2 regions of the Peribacillus sp. NPDC096540 genome follow, and region 1 is predicted to be linked to the other one. Evidence: predicted binding sites of a transcription regulator. Region 1 holds the regulator's gene; the other holds the start of a gene.
What was found. The regulator LexA, encoded in region 1, represses DNA repair genes until DNA is damaged. The targets are predictions, from matches to a motif close to CGAACATATGTTCG.
Positions count from the first base shown of each region.

Region 2: a site for LexA is predicted at 1,779-1,792, ahead of ACQKMR_RS11175 (YolD-like family protein). Genes of this name have one in related genera too.

Region 1 covers NZ_JBNNTG010000008.1:60,298-63,870, forward strand. Annotated here, with positions in the region: gene tkt (transketolase) at 1-271, opposite strand, end outside; gene ACQKMR_RS09825 (DUF896 domain-containing protein) at 506-739, opposite strand; gene ACQKMR_RS09830 (YneB family resolvase-like protein) at 804-1,460, opposite strand; gene yneA (cell division suppressor protein YneA) at 1,480-1,791, opposite strand; gene lexA (transcriptional repressor LexA) at 1,947-2,570, shown strand; gene ACQKMR_RS09845 (hypothetical protein) at 2,768-2,890, shown strand; gene ACQKMR_RS09850 (ATP-binding protein) at 3,212-3,573, opposite strand, start outside.
Region 2 covers NZ_JBNNTG010000010.1:25,969-29,541, forward strand. Annotated here, with positions in the region: gene ACQKMR_RS11160 (DUF3189 family protein) at 1-208, shown strand, start outside; gene ACQKMR_RS11165 (hypothetical protein) at 513-704, shown strand; gene ACQKMR_RS11170 (YjcQ family protein) at 1,443-1,727, shown strand; gene ACQKMR_RS11175 (YolD-like family protein) at 1,828-2,172, shown strand; gene ACQKMR_RS11180 (hypothetical protein) at 2,385-2,669, opposite strand; gene ACQKMR_RS11185 (Ig-like domain-containing protein) at 3,095-3,573, shown strand, end outside.

The DNA of each region.
Region 1 (3,573 bases):
TCTTCAAATCGTCGATGGATAAGCCATACCCTGACAAATGAAGAAGGCTGTATAACAGCATAGATCCATGACCAGCTGAAAGAACAAAACGGTCTCTATTAAACCAATCTGGATTTTTAGGGTTATGATTCATATATTCAGTCCAAAGTTTATACGCCATCGGGGCTGCACCCATTGGCATTCCCGGATGACCAGAATTAGCCTTTTCAATTGCATCAATCGATAATGTACGAATCGTATTGATAGAAAGTGCATCTAATTTATCTAACATATTGTAAAACATCCCTTCCTGTAATGTACCTCTTTATATTATAGTGACCTGCTTAATATCACAACTAAAATCACTAAAACCTTCCCTAATATTTCAATTTTCTAGTAACTAGAGAAGTCCCATATTTAGGTTAAGCTAAAAAGGAGAATACATACATAAATGCATTCTCCTTTTAATTCTTAAGACCAGAAAGAAGGGCAGCCGATTAAAAGTTCCATCAGATAGCCCCATTCATTAATGTAAGTTTCTTTTTTCCTTAATATTTTTTATCTTTTGAGGCGTGACGTCATTACCTTCCGGATCAATAACTTTCACATGTTCTAGCGTATTGGACATAGACTGTCTGAATGTTTCCAAGTACTCACTTCTCAATTGGGTTTGCTCTTTAGCCTCAACTTCTGTTAAGCCTTCTGCCTTAGCCTTTTTAGAAAGTTCATTAATACGGGCTAGTTTTTCTTTTGATAGCATAATTTCGCTCCTTCTAATGTACGGATATTGTCATGGTATTAAAAAAGAAGAGAAATTACAAGTTCTATGATTGACTTTCAGGTGTATTCTGTTGATATTCTAGAAAGCGCCTGTGAACTGTAGCTTTAGATACATTATAACCAAAACCCCTTAACGTGGCTGCGATTTCTGCAAACGTCAATCCATTTATCCGAAGTTTAACAATTTCTTCAATAGGTATCTCCTTACGGTCTCTTCCAGTAGCATTCCTTTGATTTTGAAGGTTTTTTTGGGGGCGGTATCCCTTTTCCACTGCTCGTAACATCCCGCGTTTAATTTTTAAATTATGTAGTTTCCTTTGATATTCTTCCACAATTCCGACTATTTGGATAACCATGGCATCTGAATCCGATAGCTCCAGTTCCCCGTCATGGGAAAGTGTATAGATTTTAACGCCTTCTTTAAGAACGACATGAAACAAAGCAATTTTTGCATTTCCTCTTCCTAGTCTCGTTTCGTCTTGAATTAATAGAACTTCAGCCTCTTGAGTTTTAAATAGATCAAGCATATCAAAAATACCGTCACGGTTTAATTCGTAACCGCTTGCTTGCTCTTTTATAATAGAGACTACTTCCATATCCATTTTCTCTGCCAATTTGACTAATTCATCTTCCTGCCTTGCTAACGATGTTTCCTGCGACTCTTTTTCCGTACTTACTCTACAATAGATTACTGCTTTCATAATACCCTACCTTTACTACTTACTGCTGACTGGCCAAATTCTGAACAAGTTTCTCACTTTTAACCGGAATGACAATGACTTGGCCAGGTTTAATTGAATCTGCCCTGACTTCGTTGTGCTCTTCTATCCAACCAATGAATTCTTTTTTTGTCAAATCAGCTTCTTCATATTTTTCGGCAATCTCCCATAAGGTATCACCTTCATTTACTTCTATTGAAAGAAAATTATTATTTTGATTTTTGTCTAATGTGCAGGAGAATAAAATTGAAAAGATAAATACTGATCCCGCTAATAGAATCGTATAAATATAATTTTTGTACAACTTTTTCATAGATATCCCTCCAAGGCGAATGTTCGTTCGTATCTTATAACCAGATTATAGTACGAACGTTTGTTTCAGTCAACAACAAAATTCGAACTTATGTTTGTATAGAAATAGGGGCCATGCTATAATAAAGCAAAGAACTTTGGAGAAGAGGTGCACATATGACTAAACTATCAAAACGGCAGCAAGATATTCTTGATTTCATTAAAGAAGAGGTTCGCCAAAAAGGGTATCCACCTTCCGTAAGAGAGATTGGCGAAGCAGTGGGACTTGCATCAAGTTCAACGGTACATGGACATTTATCTCGTCTGGAAAGTAAAGGACTGATCAGACGTGATCCTACTAAGCCGAGGGCCATTGAAATCTTAAACATAGAGGAAGCCAGCACTATACCTAAGACTAATGTCGTTAACGTACCGTTGCTTGGAAAAGTAACCGCAGGCATGCCGATAACCGCCATTGAGAACATAGAAGAATACTTCCCGCTTCCCGAAAGTATGGTTCCGCATGATGATCATGTATTCATGCTCGAAATCATGGGAGAAAGTATGATTGAAGCAGGAATTCATGATGGAGATTATGTCATCGTGAAACAACAAAGCAGTGCCAATAATGGAGATATCGTAGTAGCCATGACTGAAGATGATGAAGCCACGGTAAAACGATTCTTTAAGGAACCGGATTACATACGGCTTCAGCCTGAAAATTCAAATATGGAACCAATTATTTTAAGAGATGTCACGATACTTGGAAAAGTAATAGGCTTGTATAGACAAATACACTAAAAGCGCTAACTGCGCTTTTTTTTGTTTGTCTAATTTATGTCCCATATTCCTTCAATATGCATATGGAAGACTATGTTTTCGTAAATTTTCATTTTTTAGTAGAAATCTTTTATAGGAGTATTTACCTTTTCTTTTTGACATATAATGGCACGAGAATTTTTGACCCTATCTAAAAGGAGATATGACGGTGAAAAAGGGTGGTTAAGGACACTATTGATCCTTTTGAAGGTGAACTAGCCGTTGTAAACGGGGAAACGGAAGACTCTCCAAGAAACTTACTTCCGAAACATGCTCAAATCGTAGACGTTTTGATTTTTTGAATGCAATAAATTTTTAAAAAAAATAGATGGTTTAATAGAAGCTTTGGGAAGATTTACATCCTATTAACAAAAGCCTATTGCGATTATCAAGAACTAGATCGTAAAAATTAAGGGCGAAACATATTAGTCAATATAATATGTTTCGCCCTTATACTTCTTGTTCAACAAATACGCCCTATATTTAAGAAACATGACTTACGTTATTAACAATATAGTATTACTGTTCAATGCCTATTTATTTAATTAGAAGATCGTTTAATTGTATGAAAACGAAGAAGATGCTTTTACTGCATTACTAAAATTGCACAAATATCTATATCCTTAGGTTTCAATTGTAAAATTAAATAAGGTTCCGGCCGAATTTGAATGTACAGTATATTTTATGTTGAGAACCTTAGCAAGGTCTTCGATTACTTTTAATCCGAGTCCCTTATGTTCTTCTCTACAATCAAAACCTTTTCCATTATCTCTTATAGAAATAACACCCTGATGAATGATGACCTCAAGTTTATCAGCGTTTGAATGTTTTAGCGTGTTTTGGAAGACGTTATCAAATAATCTTTGTAGCCATAGATCATGGCTCATCCATACTAAATCTTCATCTAAGGGACGAAAGGATAATTCAATATCATTAATACTATACAAGTAAGCCCACTTTCTCACCATTCCTTTTAACAAATTAT
Region 2 (3,573 bases), on a different contig from region 1:
TACATCACCAACTGTACCGTTGGTAATGTCAATTGGGGGTTTTTTATCAAGACAATTAAAAATTGATTTTATTGGTGTACCATTATTAATTTTAGGTGCCAAACAATGCTGTGATAATATTTTCCGGCTGGTTGAAAACACCAAACAAATAGGGAAATCCTCAGTTGAGGAAAAAGTGATTATTTTAGAAAATGAAAAATATAAGTAATATAGTTAATGTTTTATCTAGGTTAGAAAGAGATATCCATAGCACATAGAAAATCGGTTTTTACATTAAAATAAACTAAAATGTTAAGCATGATACATTGAGTCAACCATTAATGTTGGCTCTTTGTTGTTAACATCTGAAAGAAACTATGATGTAAATTATCTCTTATGAATTTAAAAAATCAAAAGTTTTTTGGAATCTATGTAAATTTTGTAATGAATATACGTGAATTTCGTAAACTTTTGGAATCCTAATTAATTTCCTGATTTTTAGTTGTATGATTGAGAAAAAGGAGTTTATTGAGATGAAATTTTCAAAGACTATTGTAAATTTTTTTTCAATCAAACAAAAAGAAATACCCGAAACTCACTTTCAATGTCATGTCTGTGACGGAACAGGTGCCTATGATATATATACTGACTGTCTTACTTGTAATGGAAAAGGGCTAATAAGTAAAGTTGAGTATTTTAGTAGGCTTGAAAACGGTGAAATCTAAAGGTTTTCATGTAGACTGTTACTATGCCTAACGATGTACAGAAGCACTGACAGAAAAGCTTACACAATAGTGGTTAAAAATGAAAGCAAATAAAGTTGTTTAGTGTGCGTATACGAGGATTTGACAGGGATTGAAGAGCAGGTTTAGTTGCACAGTAAGATTTTATTTTTTTATCTGTCTTAAAATAATAAGAAGTACAAGAACCTTTTCAAATATATTAGTTCCAGTCATTGATAATGACCTAATGATAGAAAAAAATCTACACTTATATTATTTCTAGTAAAATACATTAAATTTTAGTAGGAAACGGCCAAGTTACATGATCCAAATAAAAGTCCCTAGGAGGCGAATCCTATGTCGTCCAAAAGGACGGGCTTATTAATTTCGAAATGGAGAGACAAAAAGTGTTCAACTTGGATTATCAGCTTTATATAGTTTGGCAACAGGGTGCCAAACTATTCAAAGCATGGACACCACTTTTGGGAGTTACAATGGTCATTATTGCATAGACATTATAAAGGGATGTATAAAAGCTTTATGACAAAGGATTAAAAAGCAGAAAAATGTATCAAGGAATGATATCCATTTAAAATGAACCAGTCAGATAACATTGATAATTTTTTACAAGCAAAAGTAAAAACATTGATAGTTAAGGGTGACCTTTAATTGGTGCTGTAAGGAATTAATTAGAGGTGATTATATCCTTTAGTTGAAATGATTAGAATAGGAGTGGTGAGTGTGAATAAAGAAAGAGTACGTTTGGCTATTTTAAAGGAATTAGACAATGGAAATAACACCTTTAAACATGTTGATTTAGGGATTGAGCCTAATGCCCTTAAAGACGCTGTTGGATTCCTACAAGAGGGAGGGTATATTGATGGTGCTGAAGTATATTTTACAGGGAATTATGATATATCCAACGCTATGATAATTAAAAAGGGAGAAAATTATTTAGAGGATAATTACCTATTAATGAAAGCGTACAAGGGGTTGAAGGGAGCGAGAGATTGGATAAAAATTTAATAACAACATTAAAGCATCCAATCATTGGATGCATTTTTTTTGTCATAAATAAGAACAAATGTTCTATAATATAAATTATAGAATGAATGGAGTTGTTCCTATGTCACTTAAAGATCGCGGAAATATAAAATGGAAATCAGCTATGTTTTTGCCTGAGCACGTTAAATTACTAAAAGATTTAAATAAGGATTATTATCGGCAAGTAAAACCACTATTAGATGAATACCAAATAGAAGAGTTTGAAAACAAAATACACTATGCTATGGAGTTTAGTTCACCAGTAAAGTTTACTGTTTGGGAAGACGGCTTCGATTGGGAGTATACAGGATTATTACATAGATTAGACCCAATAACTAATTTGATTCATTTAGAGTTGGAGAAAGAAAAAGGATATATTATAAAAATAAAATTTGAAGATATTGTAGAGGTAGAGGTTAAAGAGTAAAGGTATTTAAATGGAAATATCAACTTTTCTATATTCTTAATCTTACTTGTTACTATAAAAAGTTAATTAATGTGAATATACTTAAAGCTAATAAAGGAAAAACGCTAAGACTATACATTAATATTACTTGGCTGTGTTCGTTTGAATTATTGCTAAGGAACACAGTCAAAGTCATAAAGGAATGTTGTGAGAAAAGAGATATGAATACACAATCACACGATTTGTTTTTTTACTTGTTTATCAAGCATTATAATAAGTATTTCACTTGCTTTCTTTTTCTTAATCGTCCTATTAATTGGCAAGCGTTGTCCTATATAGCCACGAATTTGTTTGTTATGATTAAAAAGCCTAGTATATTTAGGGTTGTAATACAAATTAGTAAACCAATCATATTCTTTTAACATATCAATGTGTTTATCCGTATGTTTTGTACTATTATGTAATGACATTGATGCAACGAATAAAAAATCTAATGCTAAGGATAATAATTCACCCATAATGAAGGAACCTCCTTTTATTTTATTGGTTAATTTTACCTTAAAAGGATACTTAGGAGAAATTATTTATTACAATAGCAGCATTATTTCAGAACAGAGCTTTTTGTTTACAATAAAATGAATTTATAAAAAAACCACCAGTCATATAGGATTGGTGGTCTTCTTTTGTTTCAATAAACTCAACAACTTCCTCAAGTTTACACAGATGTCAGGGACGGTGGCAAATACGTAAAATTCAAAGGGAAGGTTTCATCATATAAAGGTTCTTTAGAATGGAAAGCACCATTTAAACAGCTGCTCAAATAGTAGTTGATAATCATACTAGAATCTATTTGTATAGAAAACTGCTTATGGTAATTCAGGTATATATGTATTAGGATAAATATAGTAAATGGTTCATTATAACGAATTCAGGGGGAGAAAACGTGCGTAATAAAGGTATTTTGTCATTGGTTGCTGTAGGGTTATTAGCTTCCACAGTGTCCGTGGGTATTGTTAAGGCTGAAGGAAACGAGAACGAGTTAGCTAGGAAAGCTATAGAAAGTCAAGTAGAAAAACCTCTCCAAAAAGGTGTCATTGATCCTAAAACATTTAATCAAATTGAACAAGCATTAAAAGGTTCACAATCATACTCAGTAAATAGTTTCAATAAAATGGGTACGATGAGTAGTGGCAATTCTGATGAAGATTACTTGATTGAAAGTGAATATAATGACGACTTTAATTCAGCAAATATATCATCATATGAAAAGCCGACAATCGGTCAACTACTTCCGTTGTACGATGTTGATTTCTATAAAGTGAAAGTACCTCAGAGTGGAATTTTATTAGTAGGAGGAGAAACTAACTCATACTCCATTGATCTTCTATTTACTGCCGTGCAAAAAGATTTTGTTACTAACAG